3 regions of the Cytobacillus kochii genome follow, and region 2 is predicted to be linked to each of the others. Evidence: riboswitches for the same ligand, from Rfam matches in the RefSeq annotation. Region 2 holds a riboswitch; each other region holds the start of a gene.

Region 1 (5,293 bases), 680 kb from region 2:
GCTTATCAGTTTCGATTGCTACTCATTTACCGACACTTACGGAATATATGGAAGCTTTTTCTTATTTACCAAAGAAACCTAGGGTTCTATTAGGTGGAAGATTGACGAATTTATATGATTTAGCTTCTTTTACTGCTATAAAACCGGAAATTATTTCAAACTTATATGCTGTAGATAAATGGATCACTGCTTTTAATACGAAGGGGAGGAAAAATGCGATTAATTGATCTACATTTGCCGATACCGTATATACTGGCTAATAAGAATGGTGAAATCATTAGCTATACATCTAAAGCGGATGAAGTCTTTGATTTATCAGAAGGTACGATTAAAAGTATAGTTGATGAAGGGAGTATCTCCAAGTTTGAAAGGGTAGCTGCCATACCAGAAAAAAGCATGAGATTTGAAGCTAATTTAAAAACAAGAAGTATACCGATAGCACTATTTGATATTCATATCAGCTGGGATTTTCAAGGTAATGCGTCCATGCAATTTTTATACAAAGATGATGATAATGAACCATTAATGGAGAAATTACAAGCACTTCAAAACAGATTAGCAAAGACAGATTTTGAACTTTATGAGCAGAAGGAAACATTAGAACAAACATTGCAAAGGTTGGATGAATTATCAGGTCCTTTTATCTCTTTAACAAAAGAGATATGTTATATCCCTTTGTTTGGTGATATGACGGGCGATAAATTTACAACGATTATGGAACAAACGCTTGCCCGTCTGTCAGATCATGACTACAGGTGGATACTGATTGATTTAACAGCGGTTGCTAAAGTATATAATGAGGGAACGAGCGGTTTAGAGGTTTTAATCAAGAGCATTCTTCTAATGACAGGTGGAGAAGTGAGGCTCATTGGTATAAATCCGAGGCTAGCAAAAGCACTTCAACCTTATCAATTAAGAAATGTTGTTCATACGGAACAATCGTTACAAAGTTTTCTTCAATCAGTGATAAATAATCATGCTATATAAACATTGATTAACCTGAGAGGGTACGTGGAAAATGTATTGGGGTGCGCGGTGTTTATGGGGTGGCTTTGTTAAAAGAAAAGATTGCCGGATAACGACATGTTTTGAAAAATCTAAGTAAAGACATATGCAACAATGAAGATGATCCTTTGTAACGGGAATGCGAATTTAAAAGGAAGAGAATATGGAGATTGAGATCGTTAATAAAACAACCTAGCCCATTGGAACTTAAGTTAACATGTTTCTATGGGCTAGGTTTGTAGTTGCTATACCTCTTATATTAAAATAATTTGAGTTCACCAATTCTTTCTACTGCTTCAATTAATCGTTCTTCATCGACAAGTAATCCAACCCGAACATAACCTTCTCCAAAGGTCCCAAAGCCTTTTCCAGCGGCAACAGCTACATCTGCTTTTTCCAGTAAGTAGTCAGCAAATTCTTCACTATTGTATCCTTCAGGCACTGGCATCCAAGCAAAAAACGATCCTGAAGGAGACTTGCCGTGCCAGCCAACCTTTTCACAAGCGTTCATGAATGCATTTCTACGTCTCTCATATCGAGCAACAAGTTCGTCTACACTTGTTTGATCCCCATTTAATGCATCGGCAGCAGCTTTTTGTATGGCAGGGAATAAGCTTACATACATATGGTCTTGAAGAAGGTTGATGGCTTCAATGATTTGTTCATTTCCAACCGCAAATCCAATTCTCCACCCAGCCATATTATATGTTTTTGATAATGTATACATTTCAATACCAACTTCCTTCGCTCCGGCTGTGGCTAAGAAACTTTCAGGTTTCTTCCCATCAAAGCCGATAGCACCATAAGCAAAATCATGCAAGATGGTCATGTTGTTTTCTTTAGCAAAAGCAACAGTTTCTTCAAAAAATGTGGAATCAGCTGTCGCGCCTGTTGGATTATTAGGATAATTCAAAAATAGTAGGCGGGCATCCTTTTTTTGTTTTTCTGTAAATTGTGAGTAATCAGGTAGAAACTGATTGGCTTCTTTCAAAGGAAAGGTTTCGTATTTTACATTTGCCAAAACCGCACCAGATTCATAATCAGGGTAACCTGGATCTGGTAAGAGCATTAGATCTCCCTCATTGAGTAGGCATAATGGGATTTCTACTAAACCTGCTTTAGCGCCAAAAAGGATAGCTACTTCTTTTTCAGGATCAATTTCTACCCCATATTCACGCTTATAAAAGGAAGCAGCGGCCTTCTTTAATTCATTAATTCCTCGAAAAGGAGAATATTTATGTGTCATTGGGTCTTCTGCGGCTTGCTGAAGTGATTGTACAATATGTGCAGGTGTTGGCTGGTCGGGATTGCCTTGTCCTAGGTTAATAACGTCTCTGCCTTCAAGTTTTGCAGCAGCAACTTTTTGAACAAGGGAAGCAAAAAATTGTTGAGGTAATTGCTTCAAACGATGCGATAATTCCATTTTTAATCCACCTTCATTCATTTAATCTATATACGAACGCATTTTATAACCAAAAAGACAAATTGTCCAGTTAATTTTATACAAAAGGAAATATTCGCTTTCCTTTTTTGTTTTAAAAGAATAAAGGAGAGATAGTTGGATTACTAAACCCGTTTTCTAGGGAGGTTGGATGTAACATTATTTCGAACATTGACAAAAATAAAAGAGAGTAGTAATATCATATCATAAAAATTAAATGAAAAGCTTATCCAGAGTGACTGAGGGACTAGGCCCTATGACGTCCGGCAACCCCCAATATTGGGAAGGTGCCAATTCCTGCAGAATGATATCCATTCATTCTGAAAGATAAGGCGGAATATAAATCAATGCCTCTTTCAGATGATGAATAGTGGCTTTTTTTATTGGTTAAAATTCTGGTTACAGCTATGGGGAGGAAACATAATGAGAAAGTGGCTAATTGTTTTATTCATTGCAACTATTTGTTTACTAACAGCATGTGGCGGAGGTTCAGACACGAGTGGAGAAAAGGTGGATGAAACGAAAGAACTAAAAATTGGCGCTACTGCCGGTCCTTATAGTGATATGTTGAAGAAAGCTATTGTACCTGGTCTAGAGGAAAAGGGATATAAAGTAACTGTCGTAGAGTTTAGTGATTATATCCAACCTAACAAAGCTTTAAATGAAGATGATATACAAGCTAACCTTTTCCAACATACAATTTATTTGGAGAATTTCGAGAAAGAAAATAACATGGACTTAACACCATTAATTATTGTCCCAACAGCCCCAATGGGGATTTACTCGAATGTGTTTAATTCAATTGATGAGATTAAAGACGGTGCAACCATTGCCATTCCAAATGACCCAACGAATGCAGCACGCGCTTTAAATACGTTAAATGACGAAGGTTTAATTACGATTGATGAAAACGCCGATCCACTAACAGTATCTGAAAAAGATGTGAAGGAGAATAAAAAGAATTTAGTTTTTCAACCGATTGAAGCAGGACAATTACCAAGATCTCTAGAGGGTGTGGATCTAGCTGCAGTTCCAGGTAACTTTGCGTTGGCAGCCGATATGGACTTATTAAGTGCATTAACACTAGAAAATATGCTTGATGATTATCGCAATGTGGTTGCAGTTAAAGCAGACTTTGAAGATAAACAATACGCGAAAGACTTAAAAGAAGTGGTTGAGTCTGCAGAATTTGAAAAAATTATCGACGAAGAGTTTCAAGGATTTGGAAAGCCAACGTGGATGGAATAACGAAGTAATAACAAGCAAGAAACCGGACAAATTTATATGGATTTGTTCGGTTTCTAATCATAGTTGTAGAATACTGTTAAACTGATCTGTGCATAATTTGTATTTTGGTCATTCCTATATTTATGGATTGTCGAACAGCTTTTTCATCTTGGTCATTGACGTTTTTCAACCATTCGTGAAATATTGGTTGTAAGCCATAAAAGGAAGTGACTCTTCTATACATTTCATCTTTATTGAATTTTGTTTGATAAGATGCAAGAGCTTCTTTAGTGAATTGATCTCCGAAATCCCAATATAGCCCTGCAAAGTCAAACGCCGGGTCCCCTATTTGCGTATCTGTAAAGTCTATAATTCCTGATATCTCCTTTTTGCTTGGATGATAAAGGATATTGGCACTTGTTAGATCACCATGAATCACCACTTTTGCTTCTTTAAATTTTGACACCGCTAAAAACATTTTATCAATTTCTTCTTTTTCTGCGTCTTTTAAGAACGGAAATATTTTTTTAATCAGGGCTTGATGTAATTGCTCCCAATAATTTTCACTATGTAGTTCTTCTATATTACATTTCTTTGCTTCATCTATATCCAGACGATGTAATTCTGTAAGAAATGTTCCTAGCCGCTTGGCTTCATATAAAGGAGGAGTAATCAATGAATGAGATAATGCTTGTCCTTTAATAAAGTGGTAAAAAACACCAATCATTTGTCCGTCTTTATTATAAAATGGAAGATAATTTGGTATTTCAATAATTGAAGAAAGATATGTGAGCTGGTGAATTAGCTTTATTTCCTTTTTTATTTTCACTAATACTTGTTTGGTTTTTGGTATTCGGATGACATATGTTTGATTGACAATATAGATATGATGATCCCAACCAGAATGATTGCTTTCAATCTGTATTTCCTGAAGATGCGGGAGATGGTTTTTAATTAATTCCTTCATGGAACAGTCTCCTTTTTTATTATTTTGTATAAATCGTTTTTTTGAGGGGGAAAATAGGCGAGACATCTTATAAAAGGGGAGTGAATGCAATGGAAAAAAAGTATGATAATCAAGTGGATGAGAAAATTATTGCTGCTCAAAATGAAGCTCAACAATACAATCAAATGGATACAGAATTAGAACAGTCAGAAGAAGTACAAGCCGCAATGGAGAAAAGTTATGAATATGAAGTGAAGAATCAACAACCGACATATGAACCGAATAAACCATTTTAATTAGAAAGAAGAGACTTCCATTACTTGGAGTCTCTTCTTTAATTATAGCATACCTTATTTTACATTGATGCTGTTTGATGTGCTTGTTTACTCCCATTGTGTTCGATTCGTCCATAAACTAAAAAGTAAAGAATAATTGAAGCAATCGACACAATCCCCATGTAAATGTATAACATACTGTAGCCTGTAATAGGAATCAGTAAACCTAATAAATAGGGTCCAAAACCTAAACCACCATCGAGAAAGATAAAGAAGGTAGAAGTAGCTAGCCCCATGCGATGGGGTGGCGTTAATTTGACCGCAATCGCTTGTGTACAAGACTGCATATTACCAAAGCCTAAGCCAATCAAAGCCCCCGCCACTAATAGCATAACACCA
Region 2 (5,293 bases):
ATTTCGCCACCTTAATATTATTTTGCTAGCTTAGACAAGTTACGTTGAATTTGGTTGTAATGACCAGCGGCATGTTCATCGATAAAGTGATCGGCAATAAAGAATACAGATTTATTACCGAATTTTGCAAAGTTACGATGAGGTGATTCCTGAGCCAATGTGTCAGCAGATAAAACAGATAATTTGGTTTGAACATCTTGTTTTATTTGCGATAATTTTTTCAATTCATCTTCAACTGATTGTTGTTCAGTATTTTCGACTGCTGCAAGGCGGGCAGGGTCCTGTAAGCCACGTCCCCATTGTGAACCAGGGGCTTTTACAACTGTATCTATTTCACCTAGCCAATAAGGTAAGGCCTCGTTTAAATGAGTAATAACCTGCATAATGGACCATTCTTCTTTTGATGGGTTCCAACGTATGGTTTCTTCAGATAATCCTGAAACGGTTTCAATGATTTGATCTAATGATGTTTGAATAGACTCAATAGATTGCTGAATCGTTTTCGTTTCGCTCATAATTATTTTTCCACCTTTGAAACTTTATTTTCAAGAACGCCGACTTTGTCTACTTCAATGCGAACGATATCGCCATCTTTCAAGAATACTTGAGGATCACGTGCAAATCCTACGCCTCCAGGGGTCCCTGTTAATACGATATCACCAGGTTCTAAAGTCATTAAGTTAGATAAGAACTCAACAAGCGTTGGAACATCAAAAACAAAGTTGGCTGTATTCGTTTTTTGTCTTTCTTCACCATTTACAGTTAAAAGAACACCTAAACCAGATGGATCTTGTAATTCATCAGAAGTGATTAACCAAGGGCCCATTGGTGCACTACCTTCAACTGTTTTACCTTGCAACCATTGAAGTGTGCGACGTTGGATATCGCGGTAAGTGACGTCATTAGCGATTGTATATCCTGCTACATAGTTAAGTGCGTCTTCTTTTGCTACGTTTCTAGCTTTTTTACCTACAACAAAAGCAAATTCGGCTTCGTAATCTAATTGTTCAGAAATTGGATAGAATGGAATATCATCTTGTGGTCCAATCACTGTGTTAGCAAATTTAGCAAATACTACTGGGTGAGGCGGTAATTCTCTTCCCATTTCAGCAATATGTTCACGGTAGTTATGACCCACACAAATGATTTTTCCAGGTTTTGTTACAGGTGCTTCGATTTTTACATCTTCAAATGCATGTACAAGTGGATGTTTGAACGATTCACGATTATTTAATGCATAATCAACCATTTCCTTTGCGATGGAAAGGCTTTCATTTCCCCCTTGTAGGAAACCTTCCATTTGTGCTGGAATGTACGCTTCAGCAATTAACTCAGAACGTAGTTTACCTTCTGCTTCAAGAAAAGCTTGGTAAGCAAAGTTTAAGTCTACTACTTCATTTCCTTCTGTAACTGCTCCGATACGTGTGTTGTTATTGTGAGTGAAAGTAACTAATTTCATATTCAAACTCCTTTATGAAAAGTTTTTTTGTCTTGGAATTGCGTGATCAAAGAGTAAAACGCTTTGTGTGGAAGTGTTAGGCATAAAACCTTTTATTAATGAGCGTTTATTAGACTCTTTCTTCATCGGTTATTTAAATTCCATTAATAGTGAACGATGTTATCTATTAATGATAAATTTATAGTATCCTAATTTTCAGATAAACTCAAGTGAATTTGTTGTGGTTTTTTAAACTTTTTGAAAAATAAATCCTTTCGAAAGGATGCAAAACATGGATGAAATCAGAAAACATAGTGTTTTTCTGATATACTAAAAAAAATATAAAATAGGGGTTTTTTACATGAAAAATCAAAAACAAGCTACGATCCAATCGATTCAAGTCGGTATGAGAATTATTGACCTTTTAGTTGCTAGTGGAGAACCATTGAGGTTATCTGATATACAAGAAAAAACAGGAATTACAAAAAGTAATCTATATAAATACTTGAACACTTTTACGGAATTAGACATTCTATACAAGGATAAACATAATGGACAATATCAACTTGGAAGTAAATTAATTGAATATGGGGTGGCAGCTATAGGGCAGGAAGATGTGATTTCACGTGTTCTACCTTATTTAAAGGATTTAAGTCAGCAACTAGACAATACATGCCTATTAACTACGTGGACATATAATGGTCCAATTATCTCGAAAATATGGAACCCGGGACATGCCTATAATATTGGGGCGCAGTTAGGCTCACTTTTACCACCGCTATCATCGACTGGGAAAATATTCGAGAGCTTCCTTGATTCAGCTACAACTAAAGATTGGATTAAGGTTATGGGGAAAGAAGGAAAAGGGAATGTGGTAGAAGAAATCAACCGCGTAAGGCAGGAACGGATTGCCTTTGCTAATGAGCCCTTGATTCCTACTGTATCTTCTGTGTCTATACCAATCTTTAATTATAATCAAGAATTATTAAGTGCGATAACAGTAGTTGGTTTCTCAGAGTCGATTCCAAAAGACCCCTCTGCAGATAAAAGTCAATCTATTATAAAAGTAGGAAAAGAAATCTCTGCACAATTTGGCTATCGAGCAAGGGGCTGAATGATTTAAATCCTACTCTATATGAGGCGGTTGCATCAAAGGGAAAGTTGTTTACCATAGCTAAAAGAGATTTAGTTTATGATCCACGTTAAAGAGCAAAACGAAGCTAAAAAGAAGCAAATCGAATGATGAACCGGGGAAAAGGGCGAAACAAAGCGTACATAATAGCTGGGTATACATCTAGTAATGGCTCACCTTTCATCCAAATGCGTAAAAGTTGAAGGGGAAATTATTATGACCCTTATATCTGATCCACTTGTTTTAATTTAGACTAAAACTACACACCACCCGACCCCTTAATTGAAAATAGTTTGATGTGATTTTATTGAATATTTAAAAGAGAAGGTCTATAATTTTATACAAATAGTAAAGGTGGTGCTCTAATAGTGAACAATAAGGATATGTCCAATCATGTATTTTTTGATATATTAGCAGAGAAAATTAAAAGAGATAGTCATGAAGAGTACAATCGATTTGTTAATTATGTAAACGCATTAGCTAAGGATAAAGGGTGGAAGGAATTACAAGAAGAGGTTGTTCATTTACAAGCTTTTCTTTCGTATTTAGATGATAAGTTGGCTATCATCGATGATTATGAAGATATTATGAATATGAAAGCAACTTTGCTTGATATGATTGTTAACGATTTAAATGATACGTCTGTTTATCTTTTAGTGGAGGCTCTTATGTATAATAAAGAGCTGAATTATTTGCAATCCTTTGTATCCCCAGTTGAATATTGGGTGTCGGTAATAAAGGCAAAAGAAAGACTTTACGCTGCATAAAAGATTTATTATAAAAAGCTGTTGACAGCGCTGGATGATAAGGTTATTCTGATTTATAATTAATGACTCTTAAAATTTAAAAAATTCAATTTATCAAGAGAGGTGGAGGGACTGGCCCTTTGAAGCCTCAGCAACCGACCAAAACTAGGTAACGGTGCTAATTCCAAGATAGATAAGTTGAGGATATGGCGATATATCGTGAGCCCCTCTTCTTTAGCAAGAGGGGCTTTATTTATGCCGATTAGACGACTAAAGGCGGCTTTCGATGGAAGAGTACAATCTCTTTTTATTGAAAGTGGTCTTTTTTCTGCTCTTGGAAAGGGTGTTGAACATAAAAAATGGATGTTCCAAATTCAATCTAGGAAAAAACAACCATTGTGCTGGCATACTCAAAAGCTCATCACTGATAGATTGTTTCCGAGTCGAGTTTGTTTATTATAAGTGAAATGTGAGAGGAGAATGAAAAATGAATCATCGCCAGTTTGATACAATAGCGCTTCATGGGGGGCAAGTGCCAGATCCTGTTACAAAGGCGAGAGCTGTTCCAATATACATGACTTCATCCTATGTGTTTGAAGATACCGATCATGCAGCAAGCTTATTTCAGATGCAAGAGCCTGGCTTTATTTATTCAAGGAATGCAAATCCAACTAATGCAGTGTTTGAGGAGAGAATGGCACAGTTAGAGGGTGGCGTAGCCTCATTTGCTGTTTCATCTGGGCAAGCAGCGATTTCCATTGCCCTTTTAACACTTGCAAGAGCAGGCGATGAGATAGTTTCTACACAGGCTCTTTATGGTGGCACATATCATTTATTCGCAGAAACGTTTAGTAAATTCGGCATCAATGTTCATTTTGTTGATGGGACGGACTTTACATCTTTAGAAGGAAAAATTAATAAAAGGACAAAGGCGATTTTTACAGAGACAATTGGCAACCCGAATATGGAGGTAGCACATTTAGAAAAGTTAAGTGAGATAGCGAAACGTCACGGCCTACCATTAGTTGTAGATAATACATTCACTACGCCATTTTTACTAAAACCGCTTGCATTTGGTGCAGATATAGTCGTTCATTCAGCAACTAAATTCATTGGTGGTCATGGGACGGCAATTGGTGGGGTGATTGTAGATGGAGGAAGATTTGAATGGAGTAACGAAAGATTTCCTTCCTTTAATGAGAAAAAGCCTGCTATTGGTAATCGCAGCTATGTTGAAATTTCTAGGGAAAAAGCGTTTATTCTTAAAGCAAGATTTGAACTTGGCCATGACTTAGGGGCAACGCTGTCTGCCTTCAATAGCTGGTTATTTATTCAAGGTTTGGAATCATTAAGTGTCAGAGTAGAAAAGCAAGTCGCTAATGCACAAGTTTTGGCTAAGAGGCTAGGAGAGTTACCTCATATTTCTTGGGTGAACTACCCTGGGTTAGAAAGCCATCCGCAATATCATCTCGGAAAGAAGTATTTTCCGAGTGGGGCAGGTGCAATCTTTACATTTGGCATCAAAGGGGGAATCAGTACAGCTAAAAGGTTTATCAACTCACTAAAGCTGGTATCACATTTAGCAAATGTTGGTGACGCGAAAACGCTCATTATTCATCCAGCGAGTACAACACATGCTCGTCTTTCACCAGGGCAACAAGCGGAGGCGGGTGTGAGTCCCGAAATGATCCGCCTTTCTGTTGGCTTAGAGGATCCTGTAGATGTGATGGCTGATATTACGCAAGCGTTAAAACAATGTACGTAGGTTTATTACGATTTACATTATAAAGGGTGAAAAGAGTGAAGTTAAAGTGCCTAAAAAGAGAACCATTCTTCCTTCCTTTACCATATACTTTGTTGATCGCATGTCTCAGGCAATTCACCTTATGTTTTTCTTAAAGAAAGAGACATCAACACTGATATCTTACCATTGCGACGCCCCTGTTTCCTTTCCTGAAAAAGGGGATAAAGCCATCG
Region 3 (5,293 bases), 1.9 Mb from region 2:
GACTGCTTATAGCGGATTTACTTATTTACATGGATACACGGATCGACCTCCTATCAGTCCGTCTTTTTCATTAACAGATTATGTGACGGGAATTTACGTTGCTTTTGCAACGGTTACAGGCCTATATCATCGTGATACAGCAGAACAAGGGGAAGGACAATATATTGATATCGGATTATATGAATCTATGTTTAGAATGATGGAATTTCTTATTGCGGAATATGATCAAAAGCAAATCGTGAAAGAGCGTACGCCAGGTTTGAGCGGACACTCCAGTCCGGCAGGAACATTTCAAACAAAAGATGGTCACTGGATGTCTCTTGTCACTAGCTCTGATCGTACATTTGAACGTTTAGCAGCTGCAATGGGCAGGGAAGATATGCTTGAAGATGAGCGATATCATAATAATGCCGCCCGCCTTAGCCGATTTGAGGAAACAAACGGTATTGTTGCCGATTGGGTGAAACAATTTAATAGAGAAGAATTGCAGAATCTGCTAGATGATTATGGGGTCCCAATTAGTCCAATATATAGTATTAAAGATATATTCGAGGACACTCACTATAAAGAACGACAAAATATCATAGAGGTCGACCACCCTCGTCTAGGAAAAATAAAAATGCCTGGTATCATCCCTAAATTCTCTGAGACACCTGGGGCTGTTCGTAATGTAGGTCCAGAATTGGGAGAGAACAATGAGGAAATCCTTTCTGGCATTCTTAATTATAATGATGAAGAAATTGAGATCCTAAGAGAAAATAACGTAATCTAAGGAGGGAAAAACATGAATTTGAAAGAAGAGGTCATTATTTCTGAAGTTTGCCCCCGTGATGGCTTTCAAAGTCTGGCAGAAATCATTCCTACAGAAGAAAAGGTCGAATGGATTAATTCAATGATTAACTGCGGTTTCAAGCAAATTGAGGTCACATCTTTTGTTCACCCAAAAGCGATTCCTCAGCTGTCGGACGCTGCTGAAGTACTGCAAAAAATTAAGCGCAAGCAAGGGGTAAAACTACGTGCGCTTGTCCCGAATTTACAAGGATTAGAAAGAGCGATTGAAGCAGAAGTAGATAAAGTAAAACTAATGCTTTCAGCAACAGATTCCCACAGTATCAGTAACGCTAATAGCAAAACGTTCGATGCAATGAAAGGTTTTGAACCGCTAGTAAAACGCGCAGCAGAAGCTTCTATGGGTGTATCAGGCAGCATTTCTGTCATATTTGGATGTCCTTACGAAGGAGATGTACCTTTGGTGAGAATTGAAGAGATTTGCAAAAGATATATAGATATGGGAATATATCAGTTATCGTTAGCTGATACAACAGGGATGGCAAATCCAGTAAAAGTTAAGCGCATTATTGGTCATCTCACTAATAAATTCCCAGAATTATCCTTCTCCTTACATTTGCATAATACGAGAGGGATGGCTTTTGCCAATGCCGTAGCAGGCTATGAAATGGGTGTTCGGGATTTTGATAGCTCGATTGCTGGACTAGGTGGCTGCCCTTATGCACCAAACGCCACTGGAAATATCTCCTCTGAAGACCTTATTCATGGTTTTGAAGAGATGGGTATTTCAACGGGTGTAGATTTGGATAAAGTCATTAAGCTAGGAAAAAAATTAGAAATTAAATATACTGAATATTCGGATAGTTTTATTTTGAAGGCTGGTAAATGTTCTGACTTACATCTGGCTCCAAAAACACAAGAAAAGTTGGGATAAAGCTTTTATTCTTATTAATCCTACTTTAAGAGAATGAAGGTAGGTTGAAAGTTTACTTTTAGCTAAGTGAGAAGTATTATGTATTTAATATTTCTAGGGCAGCTTGTGGAGGAAATCTTTTAGTTGTAAATGCAGTATATAATTCTCCTAATATGATTGTTTTTCGATTTAGTATCAAAGAACAATTGAGACCATCAAAATAGAAGCTCGTACCATCTTTTTTACTATATGTTAACTAATCTTTAGGCAGTTACACCCTTTATAAAACGTTATTTCTTTTATGAGGATATTTGGGACACGCTCTCAGAAAAAATAAACTTTTTCTCAACTTTATGTATATTCATCAGTTTCAGTTAAATAATTCTGATAAATCATAAAAATTAGATTTTTGTCTTGACTTTTATTGATAGTATGTTAGGATTTATCTTATCCAATATTTTCTTATCCAGAGAGGTGGAGGGACTGGCCCGATGAAACCCGGCAACCTGCTTAGTGCAAGGTGCTAATTCCAGCAAAATGTTGATTCATTTTGAAAGATAAGGTGTCAAAATTTTTCCATCCTACACCTTTTCTTTTTGAAAAGGTGTTTTTTATTTAAGAAGGTGATGAATAAAAAAATAATAAGATTCGCTGATTAGACAACTAAAGGCGGACATTTCCTTTTACGGAGGAAATGCCGTCTTTTTTTATTGGAAAAGGGGGATTAAATGAATCAACCGCTCTCTTATAAAAACTGGAAAGACATTTCTGCTACCTTCGCTATTGATCAATCAACGAAAGGAGCCAAACAGGTTCTAGAGTGGGCTTATGGCACATATGACGAAGAGGAAATTGTGTACGCTTCTAGTTTCGGTGCTGAAGCTATTGTTCTAATTGACCTCATCGCACAAATAAAAAGTGATGCCAGAATTGTTTTTCTTGATACCGATTTACACTTTCCTGAAACATACCAAGTAATCGAGGAAATAAAATCACGTTTTCCTACGCTTCAAATTGAGATGAAAAAACCTAAGCTTACATTGGATGAACAAGCCACACAATATGGGTCAGCATTATGGAAAAGCGACCCGAATCAATGTTGCCAATTACGTAAAGTGTTGCCTTTACAAGAAGCAATGCAAGAAAAAAAAGCTTGGATATCTGGACTTAGGCGCGAGCAATCACCTGAAAGAAAACAGACGAATTTCTTAAATCGTGATGAGAAATTCACTAATATCAAAATTTGCCCACTTATTCATTGGCGTATAGATGATGTGTGGGATTATATCAAAGAAAAGCAGTTGCCTTATAACAGCTTACATGATGCAACTTATCCGAGCATTGGTTGTTTTCCCTGTACACAACCAGCTAGTGGCGGTGATGATTCCCGTGCTGGCCGCTGGCAAGGCTTAACGAAAACAGAATGCGGCTTGCATACTAATTCATAAAAAAGGAGTAAACAGATGAGCATACCTAGCCCACATGGAGGAACATTAATTCAAAGATTTGAGCCAGAATTTGATATTTCTAAAGTGTCAAAGTCGATAGAGATTGACAAAGTTGCACTAAGTGATTTAGAGCTAATAGCCGTTGGATTATTTAGTCCATTAATAGGCTTTCTAGGAAAAGAAGATTATGAATCTGTCGTTCATGAAATGAGATTAAGCGATGGGACAATATGGTCCATCCCCATCACATTACCTGTTGATGTTACGATTGCTGCCCAACTTCAAAAAGGGGAGCAATACCGTTTGGTTTTAGAAAATACTACCTATGGTGTAATTACTGTTTCTGAGTGGTTCGAACCTGATTTAGAAACAGAAGCACAATCGGTCTATCGTACAAAAGATAAAGCCCATCCAGGGGTCAAACGACTTTTTGAAAGAGGCAATATTTATGTAGCTGGAGAAATCATCCTCATTAGAAAAACGGAAAAGAAAGAATTTGCAGATGTCTGGTTAGAGCCAAAAGATACAAGAGCTTTGTTTGCAGAAAAGGGGTGGGAAACAATTGTTGGTTTCCAAACGCGTAATCCGATTCACCGAGCGCATGAGTATATTCAAAAAGCTGCGCTTGAGACGGTCGATGGCTTATTTGTAAATCCATTAGTAGGTGAAACAAAAGCAGATGATATCCCAGCTGATATCCGTTTAGAAAGTTATCGCATCTTACTAAAAGAATATTTTCCTCGCGAACGTGTCCATTTGGGTGTTTACCCGGCAGCGATGAGATACGCAGGCCCTAGAGAAGCAGTGTTTCACGCCATAGCCAGAAAAAATTTCGGCTGTACACATTTTATCGTCGGCAGAGATCATGCCGGTGTTGGGAATTATTACGGTACATACGATGCCCAATATATTTTCCAACAATTTACTAAAGAAGAACTTGGAATTACCCCATTATTTTTTGAACATAGCTTTTACTGCCACCGCTGTGAAGGGATGGTTTCAAATAAAACATGTCCACATGAACAAGAAGATCGAGTGATATTATCTGGCACAAAAGTACGAGAACTATTAAGCAAGGGTGAACAGCCACCTTCCACATTCAGCCGTAAAGAAGTGATTGATGTATTGATTAATGGCTTAAAGAGTGATGCAAGCGTCTAGAAAGGATGATTTATATGGGGAGCCGTAATCTTACTTGGCACGATACGCTCATTTCCAAAGAGGAACGTCGCTTAAAGCAGCAACATGGTAGTTGTACATTATGGTTTACTGGGTTATCTGGTTCTGGAAAATCAACTTTGGCAAATGCTTTATCAGCCAAATTGTTTGAAGAAGGTATGAAGGAATATGTCCTTGATGGTGATAACGTCAGACATGGTCTAAATGCAGACTTAGGCTTTACTGAAAAAGACCGGACAGAAAATATCCGCCGTATTGGGGAAGTAGCTAAACTGTTTGTTGATAGTGGAACAATTGTTGTTACGGCATTCATCTCACCATTCGCAGCTGACCGTGATTGTGTGCGTGAGCAGTTTGCCTCCAATGAATTTTTTGAAATATTTATTGACTGCCCGTTGGCAGAATGTGAGAAAAGAGACCCGAAGAAATTATACGAGAAAGCGCGTAGAGGTGAAATAAAAAACTTCACCGGAATCGATTCACCTTATGAACCTCCTAAACATCCGGATTTAACTATTAGGTCCGACCGGTTATCAGTAGAGGAAGCAATAACGGAAATACTAACGTTTTTGCAACAACAACAAATCATTAAGGAGTTGTAGACAATGGCTTATACAAAGCATTGGTCAAATAATGAAAAACTAAACAAAACCGAATTAGCTAAACTCGAAAAAGATGGGCTGAAAATTTATGAAGACATTCCACATTATGCAAAGAATGGCTTCACGTCTATTCCTAAAGACCAATGGGATCTTTTTAAATGGGCAGGCTTGTATTTGCAAAAGCCTAAAGAAGCAGGTTATTTTATGATGCGTGTGAATGTACCTTCAGGAATACTAACGAAGGAACAAGCGAAAATTCTAGCTGGTATTGCCAAAGATTATGGTCGCGGGATTTTCGACATTACGACGCGACAAGCGATTCAATTTCACTGGTTAACAATTGAGGATATCCCTGATATTTT

The links. Region 2 has a riboswitch for S-adenosylmethionine ahead of LG276_RS02205 (hypothetical protein). Riboswitches for the same ligand answer to the same signal wherever they lie in the genome.
Region 1: another riboswitch for S-adenosylmethionine. It lies ahead of LG276_RS05815 (MetQ/NlpA family ABC transporter substrate-binding protein); the one in region 2 lies ahead of LG276_RS02205 (hypothetical protein).
Region 3: another riboswitch for S-adenosylmethionine. It lies ahead of LG276_RS11870 (phosphoadenylyl-sulfate reductase); the one in region 2 lies ahead of LG276_RS02205 (hypothetical protein).

What each region holds. Positions count from the first base shown of each region.
Region 1 covers NZ_CP085254.1:1,070,851-1,076,143, forward strand. The annotation lists gene LG276_RS05800 (B12-binding domain-containing protein) at 1-227, shown strand, start outside; gene LG276_RS05805 (STAS domain-containing protein) at 214-987, shown strand; gene LG276_RS05810 (pyridoxal phosphate-dependent aminotransferase) at 1,265-2,428, opposite strand; SAM riboswitch class I at 2,670-2,780, shown strand; gene LG276_RS05815 (MetQ/NlpA family ABC transporter substrate-binding protein) at 2,870-3,694, shown strand; gene LG276_RS05820 (aminoglycoside phosphotransferase family protein) at 3,771-4,640, opposite strand; gene LG276_RS05825 (hypothetical protein) at 4,730-4,915, shown strand; gene LG276_RS05830 (MFS transporter) at 4,975-5,293, opposite strand, start outside.
Region 2 covers NZ_CP085254.1:389,837-395,129, forward strand. The annotation lists gene LG276_RS02185 (DinB family protein) at 18-515, opposite strand; gene LG276_RS02190 (fumarylacetoacetate hydrolase family protein) at 518-1,459, opposite strand; gene LG276_RS02195 (IclR family transcriptional regulator) at 1,800-2,552, shown strand; gene LG276_RS02200 (hypothetical protein) at 2,939-3,337, shown strand; SAM riboswitch class I at 3,425-3,516, shown strand; gene LG276_RS02205 (hypothetical protein) at 3,572-3,778, shown strand; gene LG276_RS02210 (O-acetylhomoserine aminocarboxypropyltransferase/cysteine synthase family protein) at 3,804-5,081, shown strand.
Region 3 covers NZ_CP085254.1:2,283,026-2,288,318, reverse strand. The annotation lists gene LG276_RS11880 (CaiB/BaiF CoA-transferase family protein) at 1-772, shown strand, start outside; gene LG276_RS11875 (hydroxymethylglutaryl-CoA lyase) at 785-1,723, shown strand; SAM riboswitch class I at 2,162-2,266, shown strand; gene LG276_RS11870 (phosphoadenylyl-sulfate reductase) at 2,431-3,150, shown strand; gene sat (sulfate adenylyltransferase) at 3,166-4,311, shown strand; gene cysC (adenylyl-sulfate kinase) at 4,326-4,931, shown strand; gene LG276_RS11855 (nitrite/sulfite reductase) at 4,935-5,293, shown strand, end outside.